DNA from 2 places in the Leuconostoc sp. XM4 genome. Region 1 is predicted to be linked to the other one. Evidence: riboswitches for the same ligand, from Rfam matches in the RefSeq annotation. Region 1 holds a riboswitch; the other holds the start of a gene.

Evidence for each region. Region 1 has a riboswitch for FMN ahead of RHP64_RS06505 (ECF transporter S component). Riboswitches for the same ligand answer to the same signal wherever they lie in the genome.
Region 2: linked by a shared signal. The riboswitch ahead of ribD (bifunctional diaminohydroxyphosphoribosylaminopyrimidine deaminase/5-amino-6-(5-phosphoribosylamino)uracil reductase RibD) and the one ahead of RHP64_RS06505 (ECF transporter S component) in region 1 are both predicted to bind FMN.

The regions. Positions count from the first base shown of each region.
Region 1 is NZ_CP134507.1:1,275,159-1,285,311, reverse strand. Features, by position in the region: gene RHP64_RS06555 (PucR family transcriptional regulator) at 1-1,380, opposite strand, end outside; gene RHP64_RS06550 (MFS transporter) at 1,520-2,788, shown strand; gene rpsU (30S ribosomal protein S21) at 2,925-3,110, shown strand; gene RHP64_RS06540 (GatB/YqeY domain-containing protein) at 3,193-3,639, shown strand; gene RHP64_RS06535 (CvfB family protein) at 3,728-4,591, shown strand; gene xerD (site-specific tyrosine recombinase XerD) at 4,588-5,484, shown strand; gene RHP64_RS06525 (hypothetical protein) at 5,490-5,864, shown strand; gene RHP64_RS06520 (segregation and condensation protein A) at 5,831-6,607, shown strand; gene scpB (SMC-Scp complex subunit ScpB) at 6,600-7,199, shown strand; gene RHP64_RS06510 (pseudouridine synthase) at 7,192-7,941, shown strand; FMN riboswitch at 7,970-8,106, shown strand; gene RHP64_RS06505 (ECF transporter S component) at 8,205-8,795, shown strand; gene RHP64_RS06500 (hypothetical protein) at 8,869-9,426, shown strand; gene cmk ((d)CMP kinase) at 9,441-10,118, shown strand.
Region 2 is NZ_CP134507.1:800,176-810,328, reverse strand. Features, by position in the region: gene RHP64_RS04080 (glycoside hydrolase family 13 protein) at 1-668, shown strand, start outside; gene RHP64_RS04075 (MFS transporter) at 700-1,878, shown strand; gene RHP64_RS04070 (cation-translocating P-type ATPase) at 1,946-4,585, opposite strand; gene ribH (6,7-dimethyl-8-ribityllumazine synthase) at 5,022-5,492, opposite strand; gene RHP64_RS04060 (bifunctional 3,4-dihydroxy-2-butanone-4-phosphate synthase/GTP cyclohydrolase II) at 5,517-6,710, opposite strand; gene RHP64_RS04055 (riboflavin synthase) at 6,713-7,303, opposite strand; gene ribD (bifunctional diaminohydroxyphosphoribosylaminopyrimidine deaminase/5-amino-6-(5-phosphoribosylamino)uracil reductase RibD) at 7,303-8,337, opposite strand; FMN riboswitch at 8,460-8,597, opposite strand; gene RHP64_RS04045 (dimethylarginine dimethylaminohydrolase family protein) at 8,719-9,678, opposite strand; gene RHP64_RS04040 (cation transporter) at 9,698-10,153, opposite strand, start outside.

The sequences.
Region 1 (10,153 bases):
TTCCAAAGTTTTGAGAAGACTTGGATTGTCTAAAATTGGGCCTAGAATTCTTTCCACAAAAGCATCGCTCTCTTGCTTGGGTAACAAGTTTAACATTTCTTGGGCACTCTTGGGTCTAAATCGCATAATCGGATGTGCTACTGATGTCAGCTGAAGCGCATGGTTAGCTTGTTCATAAAGATCTGCTAATGCACGAATGGGTTCTGCGACTCGAGAAAAGCCGATGGTAAAGTTATATTCTAACTTTGATTGTGATGTTAGAAAATCGTATAGTTCTTTGAGAAATGCGCGTGTATCAATTTTGTTATCAACTAACAAAATCAGTTGTTGTTTATAGGAAAATAGGAGTACAGACCAGTTTGATTCGTTAACAAACCAGCGTGTCAGTGCTTGTAATATTTCAAATTGATGTGTTTCAATGACTGTTTTTTTTGCTGTAAAGTCAATAACCGCTACGCGATAGGGATTTTTAGAATCAATATTTGCGTTCTTTAGATAATTGTCAATCGCGTCATCACTTAGCCCGTGTTGCATAATGTTCAAAAAGAAGCCAGAACGGTTGCGAAACTCAGTTTCATTTAACAAATCGGTTCTCGAATTTGAAAATCCCAATGCAGTAATTACTTGTTCGCGTTTTAAAAGTTCAAAATCTGATAGTGTCTTATTCGAACTCATAATAGCTGCAAAGGCTTTATTTTCGTTTAGAGCAGAAAAAATGGGAGAAATCTCGAAAATTGTATTATTGAAGGTAACGTGCACCTTTTGAGTTAAATTCAAATAATCAATTCCAGATTCTTCTCGTAAAAATTTGGTGAAAAAGTCACGTTGCGGAAGTAAATCAGTACTGGCATATAAGGCACGAAAATGTGAGTCCAACAAGGTTAGTGGTGCTTCTAAAATTTCCGCGCTAAGATTTAACAGATGCTGATAAGTATTATTAGTTTGCATCGTTGACAACTGATGATTAATATTAACAATTTGATGCAGTTCACCCGTATGAGTGTTCAGAATAATATCAGTAATATTTTGAATTGTTTGTGGCATCAATTCATCAGTTGGGGTCATGAGGATTGGTACTCGACGTTTGTTGGCTAATATAATAATATCACGTGGCAACTGTGATAAATGCCGGTTCGTCTTAATGCCCAAGCCAGCAGCATTATGATGATCTAGCGCGATAATTAAGTCTCGCAGTAATGTCCAATCTTCTTTGAACAAAAAGCCGGTAGTGAGCAGTAATTGACCAGGAGCAATATATTCATCAAAATCTGGTGCATCAATCATACCCACTTGGTTGATCTCGCGATTGAGCCCTTCGGCGCCTGCTAAAATTGGGTATTCTGCTAATACGGGGTTAGCTAATAATTCTTTAACGTTCATAATTGACCTCCAATTGTGTTGTTACTATTATGCCATGTTTGCTTATTGTGTACAAATAAAATTAAAAAAGTTGTGCAATATGACGATGATTATTTTTTATGCGTTCGTTACAGTAAAGAAAACATTATGAGGTGAGCGTATGCAACGTACAGAAAAGAAAATTGTCAGTAATATTTTAAAGGGATCCTTAGGTAATTTAATTGAGTGGTTCGATTGGTATGTTTATGCCTCGTTCTCTATCTATTTTGCCCCATCATTTTTCCCCAGCCATGACAAAACGGCCGCATTATTAAGTACGGCAGGAGTCTTCGCAATTGGCTTTTTGATGAGACCTCTAGGAAGTCTAGTGTTAGGTAAATATGCGGATCAACATGGTCGACGGGCCGCATTAACCTTATCAGTATTGATTATGGCCGCAGGATCGCTTGTAATTGCGATAACACCTAGTTATCATGTAATAGGAATTGCTGCACCAATCATCTTGGTGTTGGCAAGGCTATTCCAAGGATTATCGTTGGGTGGAGAATATGGTACTTCAGCAACTTACCTTTCTGAAATGGCCAGCCGCGGGCATCGTGGCTTTTATGCTTCATTTCAATATGTAACATTAATCAGTGGACAGCTCATTGCCTTGGGTGTTCAAATTATTTTACAATCAGTATTATCAGAAGAGATGTTGACTGACTGGGGTTGGCGTATTCCATTTGTTATTGGTTCTCTGGGAGCCATTGTAGTATTGTTCCTTCGTTTGAGCATGGAAGAATCTGACCAATTTAAGGCACAAAAGAAAAACAATAATGGTAGTCTACGACTTTTGTTAAAGTATCCAAAATCTGTCATGACGGTAGTTGGATTAACACTCGGTGGGACAATCGCTTTCTACACTTATACAACTTATTTACAAAAATTTATGATTAATTCTGTTGGGTTACCAACACAAGAAGTCACACTGATCAACTTTGCAGCATTATTTATTTTTATGATTTTACAACCTATCGCCGGTGCATTATCGGATAAAATAGGTCGTAAACCATTATTGTTTTGGTTCGGTATTATGGGGACAATATTTACAATTCCTATTTTTCTCACTTTGCAACAAGTGAAGACGGGGATGGGGGCTTTCTTACTCATGCTGGCTGGATTAATTATTGTTACAGGTTATACGTCAATTAATGCAATTGTTAAAGCTGAAATGTTCCCAACTGAAATTCGTGCATTAGGTGTTGGATTGCCTTATGGCTTGACGGTCGCCGTTTTTGGTGGCACGGTTGAATACGTTGCCTTGTACCTGAAAAAAATAAATCACGAAAATTTGTTTTTCGTCTATGTTACTGTGGTTGTGTTCATTAGTTTGCTAGTTTATTGGCGCATGACGGATACAAAGCACACATCTAAGCTTGATCACTAATTATGTTGGAAATTGCTATAAAATGCATGATTACAGTGTTTATAGTATTGACGATTACGTGAAAGTCTGTCATAATAGATAAGTATTTACTGCATGTCGTTTAACGAAATAAAATGCGAGAAAGGAGGGTTATCACATGGCAAAGGTCATCGTACGTAAGAACGAATCTTTGGATGATGCATTGCGTCGCTTCAAGCGTGGTGTTTCAAAAGACGGTACTCTCCAAGAATACCGTAAGCGCGAATACTATGTTAAGCCTTCAGTTGCTCGTAAATTGAAGTCTGAAGCAGCACAAAAGCGTAACAAGAAGAAGGGTCGTTAATTCGATTCTAAAACGTCACTTAGGTGGCGTTTTTCTTTTATGGTAGAATAACAATAGATTAAATTTTGAAAGGTTGATATACATGAGTTTATTAGAAGAGTTAAATAATGATATAAAGCAGGCCATGAAAGACAAAAACAAAGATGTTTTGTCAGTGATTCGCATGGTTAAATCAACGGTTATGAACGAGCAGATTAATTTAGGCCATGATTTAACAAAGGAAGAAGAATTAACAGTCCTCTCACGTGAAGTTAAACAACGTCAAGATTCGTTGACAGAGTTTGAGAAAGGCAATCGAGAAGATTTAGCTGCTGGTATTCGCGCAGAGCTAGCTATTTTAGCAAAGTATTTGCCAGAACCTTTGAGTGACGAAAAGGTTATCGAATTGGTGAAGGACGCAATCCAAAAGACGGGCGCTACATCTCCAAAAGATATGGGCAAAGTGATGGCTATTGTCACGCCTCAAGTCAAAGGAAAAGCTGACGGTAAATTTGTTGCTAATCAAGTGAAAAATCTGTTAAAAGGTTAATTGACCGTTATAGATTATGTAAACCACACATGGTAAACTATAAGTATTATAAAAAGTGCGTGATGTTGCGTACGTTAAGGAAACCGCTATGAATCCAAAAGTTGGAACAATAATTAAAGCAAACGTTACTGATGAAAATGAGAAATATTTCTTTGCACAAGTCGATGGCTTTACATATGAAATTGATAAGTCAGAACTTGAGAAGCCTCTCAAAATCGGTGGATTTGTGACTGGCTTTGCATATGAAAATGAAGGACACAAATTACAAATTACCAAGAAAACGCCTGCTGTACAGAAATCAGTATACGGTTGGGGAACAGTCGTAGCGAATCGACATGATTTGGGCGTCTTTGTTTCAATTGGTTTGCCGAATAAGGATATCGTTGTTTCTCTTGATGATCTACCAACGATTTCAACACTTTGGCCACAAAAAGGCGACAAATTGATGATTGCCATTAAAGAAGATCATAAAGGCCGTTTGTGGGGTGAAATAGCACAACAGCATATTATTAATGCTGTATCGCGTCGCGCACCGGAAAGTATGAAGTCGACCACAGTTAAAGCCACAGTTTATCGTAACAAAATGGCAGGTACTTTGGTTATTACTGATGAATATTATCTTGGTTTTATTCATCCTTCGCAACGTGACGATGAGCCACGTTTAGGACAAGTTGTAGATGCACGTGTTATCGGCGTCCGTGATGATGGCACATTAAATCTATCACTGAAACCTTTGGCCTATAAGACCATGGATGAGGATGCACAATTCTTATTGTTGCAATTGCAACGACGGGCGGATCATTTCTTACCATTCAATGATAAAAGTAACCCAGAGGCAATCAAGCGTCAATTTGGATTTAGTAAGAGTCAGTTCAAACGAGCCTTGGGTCATTTATACAAGGATAGACTAATTGAACAAATTGACGATGGTATAAAATTAGTTGAGAAATGATGCAAGAAATTGACAATGCGATAGTGGATTATCTACACTATATTCGAATTGAACGTGGCTTATCTGAAAATACAATTAAGAGTTACCACCAAGATTTGGTACAATTTGGTGAGTATCTAAATAGTGAGAAACTGGTGCTTGATCAAGTTGATCATATTGTTATCTTGTCGTGGTTGAATCAACTCAGAGATCTAGGAAAATCCAATAGTTCAGTGATTAGAATGGTTACGACATTGCGTAACTTTTTTGGCTATTTAGTGCGAGAAAAAGTCGTCGCTCATAATCCAATGAATGATGTTCGCCCACCCAAAAAAGCAGAGCACCTACCAGCAGTTTTGAGCATAGAGGAAATTGACCGTTTATTACAAGCACCGATAGAAGATACACCACTTGGTCTTCGAAATAGAACATTGCTAGAAGTGATGTACGCAACTGGTTTGCGTGTCAGTGAATTGGTTAATTTAAAAATGAGTGACCTTCATTTGCAATTGGGACTGATTCAAACACTTGGAAAAGGTGACAAAGAACGTATTATTCCAATTGGTGAAATTGCGATTGATTGGCTGACTCGATATTTTAATGAAAGCCGTATCGTTTTACTTAAAGACAAAGAGTCTCCTTATGTTTTCTTAAATGATCGTGGAAATCAAATTTCACGACAGGGAATATGGAAGATTATAAAAAAGTTGGTAACAACCGCTGGAATAACTAAAGATGTTTCTCCCCATACACTTCGTCATTCTTTTGCTACCCATATTTTAGAGAACGGTGCTGATTTGCGTATAGTTCAAGAATTATTGGGGCATGCGGACATTTCGACAACACAAATTTATACCCATATTTCGAAAAAAAGACTTAGTGAAGTGTATGATGAATACCACCCCAGAGCGTAAAAATTATGTTGACACAATCAAGACAATCAGATGAAAAAACAATTATGGGTATTTTATCGTTGCTGCCAGGGCTACGTGAAATATCTCATTTAAATGCGGAAATAGCATGGTATCATGATAATGAAGCAAGATCTTTATATGTTTGGCAAAAAGAGTCTCAAGGACAAGTACTTGGTGTTCTAGGTGTTGAGATTTATAATAATAATATTGCTATAATTCGTCATGTTGCCTTAACCCCAGAGTCACGCAGTGTCAGAAACTACTTCGACATGATTTCTGATTATCAAGAGCAACATTCTGAAGCCTTCTTAATGGGTACCTTGGATAATCAAAAGTTAATTAACAAATGGAGAAAAGCAACATCGCGAAAAACGGTCTAACAATTAAATTAAGTGATTTTGAAGGGCCAATCGATCTGTTATTACACTTAATTAAGAAATCCGAGATGAATATTTTTGATTTGAAAATTGCTGACATTACATCTCAGTATTTAGATTTTATTCATGCACAACAGGCTATGCAGCTTGATGTAGCAAGTGAATATTTAGTGATGGCTGCTACTTTAGTTAAGATAAAGTCCGCTGATTTGTTACCAGAAGAAGAGCCAGATGATTATGCCGTAGATGAAGAGTATGCGGATCCACGTGAAGAGCTGATGCTACAATTATTGACCTACAAACAATTTCAAGTGGCAAGCGAATCTTTGCGTGAACGTGAACAATTAAAACAACAATCCTTTCCACGTACTCAAATGAAGGCTCCTGATAATTTGAAACATCCCATAACTTTAGCTCCTGGTTTATCGTTAGGGGATTTACAAACAGCATTTGCTCAACTATTGCGGCGAAAAAAGCAGGAAAAACCCATCAGAAGGCATGTTACTGCGGAAACATATTCTCTTGAGGAAGCTGTTAACAACATCAATAAACATTTCTTACAGCATCAAACGGGGGATATGATTCCATTTGCTTCTTTTTTTGATGATATTTACGAGCGGGAGCATTTGGTAGTCACCTTTTTGGCGTTATTAGAAATGGCCAAAGATAAAAGATTAAAATTACACCAAGAGCACCAACAACAAGAAATTTATGTAGAAATTGAGGCGTTTGGCGAAGATGAATAATTTAAGTCAAATAGAAGCACTATTGTTTGTATCTGGCGATGAAGGCATTTCCGTGAAAAATATGAGCATTATCACTGGATTTGATCGTTCAGCAATACAAGGATTGCTTGAAGAACTTGTGTTAAAGTATGATACTGATTTAAGTAGTGCATTACAAATTCGTGAAAGTGACGATGTGTATCGCCTAGTGACTAAACCGGAACTTGGTGGCACAGTAAAACAGTATTTTGATTCACCTGTAAATGCAACATTATCGCAAGCACAACTCGAAACACTAGTTATTGTCGCTTATAAGCAACCAATTACACGTGTTGAAATTGATACAATTCGTGGTGTGCAATCCTCAGGAACTTTACAGAAGCTAGCATTACGGCAACTAGTCCACGAAGTTGGCAGAAAAGACGAACCAGGACGTCCCATCATGTTTGGTACCACCGATGAATTTTTGGACTATTTTGGTTTGAAAAGTATTGAAGAATTACCTCCGTTACCTGATTTTAATATGTTAGATTTAAGTGATGATATTGATGGCGAACTATTTACGAGTGCATTTGATGTACATCAATCAGAAAGTGAAAAAGAAAATGTCTGAAGAAGCACAGAGACTGCAAAAAATTATTGCCCAAGCGGGTCTAGCGTCCCGACGGGGCGCAGAAGAATTGATCATCAATGGGCGTGTCCAAGTTAATGGGCAAACTGTTACCGAATTAGGTACGAAAGTTACTGCAAATGATAAAGTACAGGTCGACGGTGCGCCAATTGAAGGACGTGAGAAGTTAGTTTATTACCTGTTAAATAAGCCTCGTGGGGTTGTGACAACCAATGATGATGAAAAAGGTCGTCGTACGGTATTGGATATTTTAGAGGATGTGGATCAACGTGTTTATCCAGTTGGCCGTCTAGATTATGATACAACTGGTGTTTTGTTATTAACAAATGATGGTGTAGTGGCTAATCAATTAATGCATCCTAAAACTAAAGTCGATAAGACTTATGTTGCAAAGGTTGAAGGCATTGCAACCGAAGAAAAGCTAGCTCCTTTGAAACGTGGAGTGGTCCTAAAAGGACGTAAAACTGCGCCAGCTCGTGTTTCCATTGAAAGAATTGAACCGACAAAAAGAACAAGTATGGTCCGTCTAACTATTCATGAAGGCCGTAATCATCAGGTCAAAAACATGCTCGCGAAGGTTGGCCTACCAGTGCAAAAGCTTAAGCGTGAGCAGTATGCCTTTTTTGATGTCACTGGTCTACAGCCGGGCGAGTATCGTAAATTAACAAGCGTAGAGATCAAACGCTTAAAGGCACAAGATTACAAATTGTTGCGTCGTAAGTAACACCGTGATACAATAAAATCAAATTTAATAATAACTTCAGGGTCGGGTGTAAGTCCCAACCGGCGGTGAGACATGAATTTTCATGGTAAGCCCGCGACCTGCTTTTGCAGCTGATCTGGTCAAAATCCAGAGCCGACCGTAAAGTCGGGTATAAAGAAGTCTAAAAAAGAAAGTGAAAGCTGCATTTTTTGTTGTACCCTGACAAAATCTGTGGTTTTTTGTTTGCATCTACTGGTGAGGTGAGCAAACAAGAGGAAAGAAATATGTCAATTGTTCCTGTAACGCGAGTGCAACGTACTACATTAATTGCAATACTAAGCGCTATTTCATTTGGTTTGATGCTGTTTCCCCAAGTGCCAATCATTCCTAGTGCTGATTTTTTAAAGCTAGATTTTTCAATCGTACCAGTTGTCATTGGCTTATATTGGTTAAATTATTCTGCTTCACTGTGGATCATTTTAATTCGTACCTTGCTAAAGTTAATTTTGGCAAATGAGGGGGTTAACACTTATTTAGGATTGCCGGTTAATTTATTGGTTGTTTTGGCCTTTATCACAGTTTTAAAAATTACAATGCCCAACCTTGAGCAGTATAGTAATTGGAAAAAAAAAATCATACCATTAATAAGCAGCACGTTTGTCATGACAATTGTTGCGATTGTCATCAATTGGTTTGTAGCTATACCTTTGTATGCGAGGTTTGCTAATTTCGACATTGCTAAATTCATTGGTTTAAAAAACTATTTTATCGGTATGGTATTACCGTTCAATCTTATCGAGGGTATTATATGGTTTGTCGTGAGTATGATCATATTAAGGGCAATACAGCCGCTCCAGAGAAGGTTTCATTCTTAACAAAACATTATGAGCAAAGTCGGTGTTGGTGTGGTAAAATTTTATGTGAACCAATAAAATGGAGGTCGTTTCTATGAACGATTTTGACCCAAACAACATGAGCCGCTCAAAGCGGCCCAAAAAAGATAAGCTCGAACCAAAATTTTCCCGAAAGTCAGATTCAAAATCCCCAAATAAAGGATTTCGTGTTCTGCTTGTTGTATTAGCGCTTGCAGTTATATCTTTTGTACCTGTGTATGGCATGATTGCTAATCAAAAATCATCAAAGCCACAAACGGCTGTTTCTTCAAGTACAAAGCGTTCATCAACTACTAAATCTACGTCTTCTGAGTCTTCTGAATCATCATCTTCCGAATCAAGTGCATCAAGTTCTTCTGAAGAAGAATCAGTAAGTAGCAGTGAAGCTGCTTCAAGTGAGGAATCTGCTAGTTCATCTTCTACTGAGACGGCTGAATCAAGTTCAGCATCAAGTAGTTCCACAACCACTACTGCAGTTTTGGGTGCTAGTCAAACGTTGTATAATTTTGCAGTTACACACGGGATGACAACTAGCCAAGTTATTGCATTAAATCCAGGGTTAACAGTTGATAATTACACACAGTATGCTGGTACTGCACTAAACATTCAGTAAGAGGACTTTTTATTATTATGACGAATTTTCAAGTTGCCATTGATGGCCCAGCTTCTGCCGGTAAGTCTACTATTGCCAAAATTTTAGCAACAAAGCTAAATTATGTGTATGTTGACACAGGTGCAATGTACAGAACAATAACTTTAGCTGCAAAAAAGAACGGCATTGCTTATAATGATGAAGAAAAAATAAAAAACTTATTGTCACAAACGGAAATACGCTTTGAACCTAGTACACCAGTTCAACGTGTATTTTTGAATGATACCGATGTCACGGAGGAAATTCGTTCCGCTGAAGTGACAAACAATGTGTCTGTAGTGGCTTCCTTTGCGGATGTACGTTCTAATTTAGTCAATCGTCAACGTGAAATAGCTAATAACAACAGTGTGATTATGGACGGCCGCGATATCGGCACAACTGTGTTACCAGAAGCAGATGTCAAAATTTTTCTTGTAGCAAGTGTTGATGAACGTGCCCAACGACGTTATAAAGAAAATGTTGCTAAAGGGATGACTACTGATCTCGAAACATTGAAGCGCGAAATTGAAGCGCGAGATTACAAAGATTCTCATCGTCAAATTAGTCCATTAACACAAGCGAAGGACGCTATTTTAGTGGATACAACGGGACAAAGTATTGACGATGTTGTGGCTAAAATAGCCAACATTATCGAAAATACTATTAGTTTCTAATTTACACGGTTAAACCGTGTTTTTTACTATACAAG
Region 2 (10,153 bases), 470 kb from region 1:
CAGTTTCTCGATTTGGAAATGATCAACCTGAATTCAGAGTATTATCTGCTAAAATGTTAGCAACTACCTTGCATATGATGCAAGGAACACCCTACGTTTATCAAGGTGAAGAGCTAGGTATGACTAACGGTCATTTTGAGAGTTTGGAACAATATGAAGATATTGAGTCAGTCAACTTTTATCACGAGTTTGTTGATGAGCAAAAGATTGTTGACAGCGCAACAATGCTAAAGTATTTAGCTAATATGTCACGTGATAATGCGAGAACCCCTATGCAATGGAATAACCAACAAAATGCCGGATTTTCAAATGTGACACCTTGGTACGCACCAAACAAAAATTACACAGCAATCAATGCCGAAAATGTTTTATCTGATAACGATTCCGTTTACTACCATTACCAGAAGCTAATACAACTTCGTCATGATTCAGAGATTGTTAGATATGGAACGTTTGAAGCGATTGATTCTGAAGACAACCAGGTATACGCATACCTTCGTCACTATAAAGAACAGTCTGTTCTTGTTTTGAGCAACTTCACTGACAAAGTAGTCACTCGTGACTATGGACAAACGAAGTTCTCAGAATTGTTAATCAATAACTATTTAGATGATCAGGGAACAACCTTACGCCCATATGAAAGCAAAGTTTATCTTTTGACGAAATAATCAAAATTTCTGACAAAAAGAAGGTGCTATTTTGAATCAAAAAAATCCTCATTCTAAAATTTTTGTTCTAGCTGTTTTATCCGTATCTGTTATGATCACAACAGGTACAGCCATTTCCTCTGCATTACCTGAAATGGCGAAGAGTTTCCCAAATATTTCCGTATCACAAATTGATATGATTGCTACCATACAGCAATTTTCAGTTATGATAACATTACTTCTCTCTGGTTTCATTTCCAAAAAGCTTGGTATTAAGAGAACGATTACAATTGGATTAATTTTAACGGGCGTAGCCGGTGTATTTCCATTTTTCTCCCATAGTTTTATCTTAATTTTAATTTCAAGGTTAATCGTGGGGTGTGGTATTGGCCTGTTTAATTCACTTGCCATCACTATCATTGATTTATTTTACGAAGACCCTACGCGTTCTCAAATGCTTGGTTTTCGTTCTGCTACGGAACAAATTGGTGTTTCAATTTTAAACATTGTCGTTGGCTTACTCGTGCTAATTAACTGGCATGCTTCATTTTTAATCTATCTTTTGGCTTTCCCACTACTAGCCTTCTTTTTAAAAGTAGTGCCAGAACCACCTATCCCACAAGGTAGCGGTAATGGTAAACAGCGTATTAACTTACCTGTCCTCATTATGACGGTGTTATTAGCATTCATGGTTGCTTGTACTACAGCAGTTGTTATTCAGGTTCCAAATATTATAGTCACTGATCTTTCAAAATCAAGCGCCGTTTCAAGTTTGATTATTTCAGCTAATACACTGATGGGCATGGTAATGGGCATACTTTTCGGACGTATTTATCGTTTTGTTAAAAAATTTATTTTACCATTAGGCATTTTATTTATGGCGCTCGGTTCATTAATTATGGTTAGTTTTCATAGCGTTTTTGGTGTCACACTTGGTGCTGTTGTTTGCGGTATGTCATATCCACTTGTAGGATCTTATATTTTCTCGCTAGTCAGTGTTATAGCACCAAAAGGATCAGAAACATTGGCTAACTCAACTCTATTAATTGGCGCAAATCTTGGGTCTTTCTCAACCCCCTTGTTCTTAAGCGAATTAGGAAAAATGAACTCATTAACTACACATGCTGGCCCATTCTTAACAGCATTCTGGTTGTTAATCATTCTGACAATGATTGTATTGATCTACCAAACCTTTTTCCAGAAAAAAGTACATCAAAATATTATGAATTAATGATCATAAATAGGTTTAAAATATATAACAAAAAAGCTTTGTCTCAAGGACAAAGCTTTTTCATTTATCACACTTTAAACAATGTTGGGCGCACATACTTCAACAACTCAATAACGATTGTAGGTGCTAAAGAAAGAACTATAATCACAATCCAGTGTCCTAATGAAAGCGCCGTTAAACCAAATAACGTCTGTGTAAATGGTATTAACGTAATCACTAAGGTAATTACTGTCGCTAAAATTGCCATGTTAACTAACGAAGGATTCGCACGATAACTAATAGCAAAAAGCGTCTTTTCTGAACGAATATTGAACACGTGGAATATAGAAGTCAATGACAGAATGGTGAAAGCCATTGTTTGACCAATTTGTTCGTTAGCTTGCAAACCACCAAAGACAACATTTTGCCCAACCCATATAGCTGCCAAGGTAACAATCGCAAATAAAGCAGCATTTAAGCCGATTTGACGACCTAACCCTTGTGCAAATAACTTAGTATTTTTAGGCATCGGCGGTTCGTTCATAACGTTGGTTAACATTGGCTCACGACTAAGAGCAAATCCTGGCAAACCATCTGATACCAGGTTAATGAACAACAGATGTACGGGTAGCAATGGTGAGCCCCACCCCAGCAACATGGCTATCAAGATCACTAATAACTCGGATATATTGGCACTTAATAAGAAATTAATTGTCTTTCGAACTTTAACATAAACACCACGTCCTTCAGAAATAGCATTAATAATCGTCGCAAAATTATCGTCTGTCAAAATGATGTCCGAAGCTTCACGGGCAACATCTGTCCCTGTCTCACCCATCGAAATACCAACATCTGCTGCTTTTAATGCTGGAGCATCGTTGACACCATCTCCAGTCATCGCAATGGTTGCATCTTGACGTTGCCATGATTTAATAATTCTAATTTTGTCAGTTGGTGTTACACGGGCATATACGCTGTACTTCTGGACATTACCATCGAGCTCTTTGTCTGATAATTTAGCTAACTCTGAACCTGTAATTGTTTGATCCCCATTACGTAAAATGCCAATTTCACGTGCAATTGCACTAGCCGTTTCAACGTGATCTCCGGTAATCATAATTGTTCTAACACCTGCAAGACGAGCCTTTTCAACTGCTGGTGCCGATTCTGGGCGTGGCGGATCGATAATACCAACTAGCCCCACCAATGTCAAATCTTGTTCATAAAATTCTTGTGTTGGCGCTTCCGGCATAACATCAAATGTTCTTTTAGCAATCGTCAGAACACGTAATGCCTGTCCACCAAAAGTTTTGTTAACACTTTCAGCTTTATCACGATTCCCATGCTTAATCATTGGAAGCAAAACATCAAATGCACCTTTGGTAATCGCAATGTAGCCACCTTCTGGTTGCTTATGGACGGTGGTCATTCTTTTTTTCGTCGAATTAAACGGTATCTGTTCGACTAGCGGATACTTTTCTAACAACTCTTCCCGTGTCGCTTCTTTATCAATAGCTCTTACTAACGCTACTTCTGTTGGTAGACCATCATAAACAGTCTGTCCCTCAACAGTTTTAACCGAAACATTGGTTGATATGGCTGCCAAAGATAACACTTCCTTAGTAGCATCGTCCAATCCATCTGCAATATTAGTCAAATGATCCTGTTCATCTTGCCACACCCTTCGAACAGTCATCTTATTTTGCGTTAATGTACCCGTTTTATCGGAAGCAATAACATTCGTTGTTCCCAAGGTTTCTACTGCTGGTAACCGTCGAATAATCGCATGCTTTTGTGCGATTCGTTGGACGCCAAGCGCCAGCGTCATTGTAACAATTACTGCTAATGTTTCTGGAACAACCGCAACGGCCAGCGAAATTGCTGTCAAAAAGATATGCTTCAAATCCATGCCCTGGTAAATACCTAGCCCAAGCACAACCACTGCGGCACCTATAGCTACCCAAGAGATATTTTTTCCTAATTGAACTAGACGTCGTTGCAATGGTGTTAGTGGAATTTTTGACTCATTACTAAGTAGACTTGCAATTTTACCCATTTCAGTCTGCATACCAACGGCTGTAACAATTGCTCGTCCATGACCGTTAACAATCGTCGTCCCACGATATACCATCGTAATTCGTTCTCCAAGACCAACTTCATCGTCTGGTTTAAACGTAGCATCTGCATTCTTTTCAACCGGCAAACTTTCACCTGTTAAAGCAGACTCTTCAGCTTGAAGCTCAATAGCCTCAATTAACCGGGCATCAGCGGCGATTGCGCTACCATTTTCGACAACCAATACATCACCAAGCACAACATCATCCGCATCAATCTGTTCTATCTGTCCATCACGTAAAACTTTAACTTGCGTTCGATTGAGATTTTGCAAGGCTGCTAATGAATCTTCAGCTTTTCCTTCCTGAACAATTGATAAGACCGAATTAATAACGACAATACCAATAATTAAGAGACTTTCAAAATAGTTCCCAGTATCTTCTAAGTATGTAGCAACAAACGAAATAACTGCCGCAATTAGCAAGATAATTGTAGCAACATCATTTAGGCTGATTAAGATTTTTTTCAATAATGAAACTTTTTTTTCAGCTACAAAAACGTTGGCACCATATTCTTCACGATTTTTAGAAACTTGCTCAGCATCTAAGCCTTTCCCCATATTAACGTGATGCGATGCGATTGTTTCCTTAACACCTCTTCGGAATGCTTCCATTTAGTGTCCTCCTTTTTGTTTACTGCTTATGGAAAGATTATAAAACCACATGATAAAATGTGGCCACGACACGTTTTTCCCAGCGTGTTCATGTTGGCAGTTGCATACTATTCAAGAACAAGCGCAACAATAATGATCAATTCAAGCGAAGTCCCTAACACTCACTTGATTGATCATTGCGCTTTATAGATAAAAATGAATCATTTCCATCTTAAATTAGTCATTGTATGTCTCTACGTAACTCAGTTACGCTCTTCGCTGTCAAAATTTATTCTCTCATGATATATGAGAATATGATAAAAGAAGAATAAAAATGATTATTCTTATCTAATTAGTATGATACTTCTATTGTAACATAACTGAACAAACGCTGTATTATAAGTAAACAAAAAAGAATAGAAAATGAAAACAATATCCGCAATATGAGAAACGCTTATCAAATGGATTTTATTTGCTCAAAGATATTAATAAGCTCCAACAAACTGAGTGCAACTTCGGCCCCTTTGTTTCCTGATTTGGCACCTGACCGTTGCTGTGCTTGCTCTAAAGTATCTGTAGTCAACACCCCAAAAACAATTGGTACATCTGTACTTAAACTTATTTGAGAAATGCCGTTAGCAACACCATTAATAACAAGGTCATAATGATCTGTGTCTCCTTTTATTACAGCACCTAGTGTTACAATACCATCATATTTTTGAACCTGCGCTATTCTTTTCGCAACCATTGGAATTTCCAAAGCTCCTGGTACCCAAATAATATCAATATTACTCTCATCAATACCATGCATTTCTAGAGATTCTTGCGCGCCAGAAATAAGTTGTTTAACAATTAAATCATTAAACTTGCTGGCCACAATTGCAATTTTTTTATTTGTTTGATCAATTAACTTAGCTTTATAAATCATTTTTATTTACCTTCTTAATGTCAATCACAGCTTGTGATTAAATTTTTCCTTTTTTGTTTGCATATATTGTTCATTCTTATCATTAATGCCCGTAATTAAGGGTACCTGTTCAATAACCTCAATACCTTCGTCAATTAACGACTGTACTTTATCCGGATTATTCGTTAATAAGCGAATTTTGGTTAATCCTGATATTTTCAAAATTTTGGCAGCCTTTTTATAGTCCCGTTCATCCGGCAAATGCCCTAAGTGAACATTCGCATCATACGTATCAAACTTATTTTCTTGCAACACATAACTTTTTAGTTTTTCATGGAGTCCAATACCACGACCTTCTTGACGAAGATAAACAAGAGCCCCACCTTGCTTATTTATTGTTTTGAGCGCTTCTCTCAGTTGAGGACCGCATTCACAACGTTGTGAACCAAATATTTCGCCGGTTAAACACTCGGAGTGTAAGCGAACTAAGGGAATTTGATCAAAACTACGACTGCTTTGAATAAGCAAATCAGATTTTTCTTCATCATTCACGCTAAACTCCGTCAAATGAAAATCACCGTATTGAGTTGGTAAATATACCGTTGGTCCCTCGTCAATACCTGCTTGTTTTTGGTCTTCTCGGTAATTAATTAGATCCTGCATTGATAATTGAAATATATCGTGTTTTTTCGCTAATTCTTTAAGTTCTTTTTCTCGAGCCATTGTTCCGTCTTGTGCCAAAATTTCTATTATATACGCCACAGGCGGCACACCAGCTATTTTAGCTAACTCAACAGCCCCTTCTGTATGTCCCTGTCTTGTCAGTACGCCACCATCTTCAGCGACTAATGGGAAAATATGACCAGGCGTCTCAAAGTCAACAGATGTTGTACTTAGATTAGCTAAATTTTTGATTGTGGCAGCACGTTCATACGCAGAAACACCCGTCGTGCTGTCAATATGATCAACGCTCACAGTGAACTTTGTCCCAAATTTTTCAGAATTATGCGTCGTCATTTGGTCTAACCCGAGTTCATCAGCACGAGATTTAGTGATTGGTACAGCTAGAACACCCCTTGCAATTGAAAGGGCTTCATTGACCGTAGCTGCCGTCACAAATGATGCTAAACCGACCAAATCTCCTTCATGTTCTCTTTTTTTGTCATCGCTCAAAATAATCAGCTTACCCTTTTTCAACTCTTTAACTGCTGTTTTAACTTTTTCTGTAGTACTTGTCATTATTACTTTCCTTTCATTAAATATTTCGCCAAAATATCGGTTTCAACATTTACCAAATCTCGTTCGTGCAATAATCCCAAAGTTGTCTTGGTTAATGTAAGTGGTATTAGACCAACTTGAAATACATCTTCTCTCGCTTGAACAATGGTTAGGCTCACACCTGAAATAGTAACTGAACCTTTATTGACGATTTGATTTATTTGTTGACGGTCTGCTAATTTAAAAGTTAACAATGTGGTTTCTTCACTGTACTCTTTTTTGACTACTTCAGCTGTCTGATCTACATGACCTAGAACAAAGTGACCATCAAATCGGTTGGAAACTAAAAGTGCTTTCTCCAAGTTTACTTTTTGCCCAACTTGATAGAATTTAACAATGGTCGTTTCAAAAGTCGGTACCATAATATCGAATTCAGCATAATTTGATTCTAGCTGATTAATTGTTAAACAAACGCCATCAACCATAATGCTATCGCCTACTCTGCTATCAGAAAAATAGTCCTCGGATGCAGCAATTTTTAAGCGCATTTCTTTGTCATTACGCTGATAAATGCTTATTAAACGACCAACTTCTTGTGTAATACCTGTAAACATTATTGCGTTCCCCCTTGATGATTGATATAGACTTTTTTGACAGCATTGCCAACTTGCACTTCATTTTTAGGCTTTTGGCTAACAGATATTCCTTTCAGACTATCTTTAGATAATACTTTATCTGTTGTATAAATTAGCATTTCTTGCCACAAGTTTTCTTTCAAAAATGAGTGAATCAAACTTGGTCCGCCTTCAACCATCACAGATTGAATATTTTGTTTGGCTAAATCTATTAATATATCTTTAAGCGCACCAGACATTAATTTGACATAAGAATGCTGTTTTGAAAATAGAACATTTTCCGTATATATCAGCCAATTATTTGAAAAATCAAAGTTCGTATTTTGCAACCGTCCACGACGATCAATAACAACTCTCAATGGTTGTTTATGACTGATATTGATGTGCCGTACAGTTAACATTGGTTGATCTGTGATCATGGTCTCGCTGCCAATCATTATTGCACTTCTAGTTGCACGCTCTCGGTGTACATCAGCATCAGCTAGCTCATCAGTCAGTTTTTTTCGTTTTCCAAATTTTTCAGCAACAAATCCGTTTTGAGACATGGCAAGTTTCAACTGAACATATGGTAGTCGTGTGGTATAAAAATAATGAAATGCAGGGTTGATCTCTTTATTTTCAACTGTATTCAAAACATCGACAGCGATACCAGCTGATCTTAGCATTTTAATTCCTTTTTCATTTGTTGACGGATTCGGATCAATGCTACCAACAACCACACGCTTCAGTCCCCAATTTTGAATTTGAACTGCACAAGAGCCTACTTTTCCCTGCGTGGAACACGGCTCCAAAGTGACATAAAGCGTAGCACCTAAAATGTCGGTCTTTTTTTTGACACGATTAAAAGCATTTATTTCAGCATGCGCTTCACCAAACTTTTCATGATATCCTGTCGCGATAACCTGACCATCTTTAACAATTACTGCACCAACCCTAGGATTTTCAAAAGTTTGATACGGCATTGCTCGAATTGCCTCATCTGCAGCGAGCTTCATCCATGTTAAATCATTCATACTTACCTCCTGAATTTTTCAGGACAAAAAACCCGATGCGTTAAAAATACACATCGGGTTTATAGTAGTTTAGATTAATTCAAAAAACCTAGACAATCTAAAAAAGCATCGTCTAAACTATTTCAAATCTTCTCCCATCCAGACTTTAACTGTCGGTCACAGAATTTCACTGTGTCAACCGCGAAAATATCGCGGGTCACGGACTGAGGTTATTCACCATCACCGTCGGTCGGGAATTACACCCTGCCCCGAAGATTAAATTATTTAACAAAACTAATTTATCATTAGAATTCTACAATGTCAATCAAAAATATTTTTTACGCTTTTTAATTCTTATTCTGTAGACAGCAAAAAAGTAAAAAGTCGCCCTAAACGCCCTTTTTACTCATTTTTTTCTCTCACTAACGGGCATGATGCACATCTTAGTGCACCGTCTAATAGTGAATGCCATGTAAACACGATAGGGATGACCGTATAACCTTCATTTTTTAAAGCCTCTTGCAACGCTGTATGTCTTTTTTGCACAATAACTTTTTTAGGCCCAATAACTAAAACATTCCCACCCATCTCTTTTCTGGTTTTTGCATCAATATCAATAAATTTATAATCGACCAGTTCTTTCGGTAAGTCTTTTAAGACAGGTTTATGGATAATAGCAGTTTTTGGACCAATAATGGTCATACAACAATCCAAGTGCAAAATTGCATCATCATTCAAATACACTGGTACTACTTTCCACGGTTTATCGACGATTTCATTCTCATAGTCCTTGTCTAAAATACTTTGTAGCCATTTTGCACCAGCTTCATTACTAGCATATTTACCAATGCCGACGAATACATAAGGATAGTTAACGATAACGTCACCACCCTCCAGATATATTTTATCCTTTTGATTTAACGTGTGCACCTGATTCTTATCGTTAATAGCTGCAACAATTCTTTGATACCCACGTCGTTCAATTTTTCGCATTTCAATTTGAACATTTCCTTCAATAAAATGTTCTCCAACGCTCATAGCACTATCTCTTGCATACATTTGCCCCATTCCATAGGGATCTAGATTTGTTGGGGTTACCGAATCAACATGGTGTACCTTGACACCATGTGTTTCCAAAATTCGTTGGAATTCTGCTAATTCTCGTTGAAATTTTTTAGCAAGGAAACTCGGAACTTTTTTACCTCGTAAAAGAGTATAAATATGTTTTGTCATAAATTGTTTCCATTTTGCAGTATGTTCTTCCTGCTCTATTTCATGCGTATCTGGAAAATATAGCTTTGTTGCATCCCCAATAATGACTTCTTTTAATGGATCATATTCGTTATAAACATTGATTTTCATTTGATTTCCCCTTTTTCTTTTAAGCATACACAAACTCTAAATGTACAAACTCATAACATGCTTTAAGTTCTTCTAAAATACGGACTTTTTTATCACGTAACAATCCTGTCCCAATTTCGTCATCGACAACATCAATCATCACTTTAACTGAAAAATACATGCCCGTTTTATAAATATGACAGCCAGTTAATATGACTTCTTTTCCAAAGTGTTTTCTAAGGCATGCTTCAAATTCATTCTGAATGTTTTCATCAATTAACCGGCCGCCACAGATTTCAATGAATGCATTTTTTAGTACTTTAACCGGCGTTGCAATTGAAAATAAGACTAGTATTACCGTCACAAAGAAATCACCCGTGTATAGCAAGAACCCTAGGATTGAATTTTTTGGAATCAATAAAACTAAAAAGGCTGCTAACCCAATCCCCCCACACATGATTGAATCAATTCGCGTACTTTTGGATTCTGCAGATAG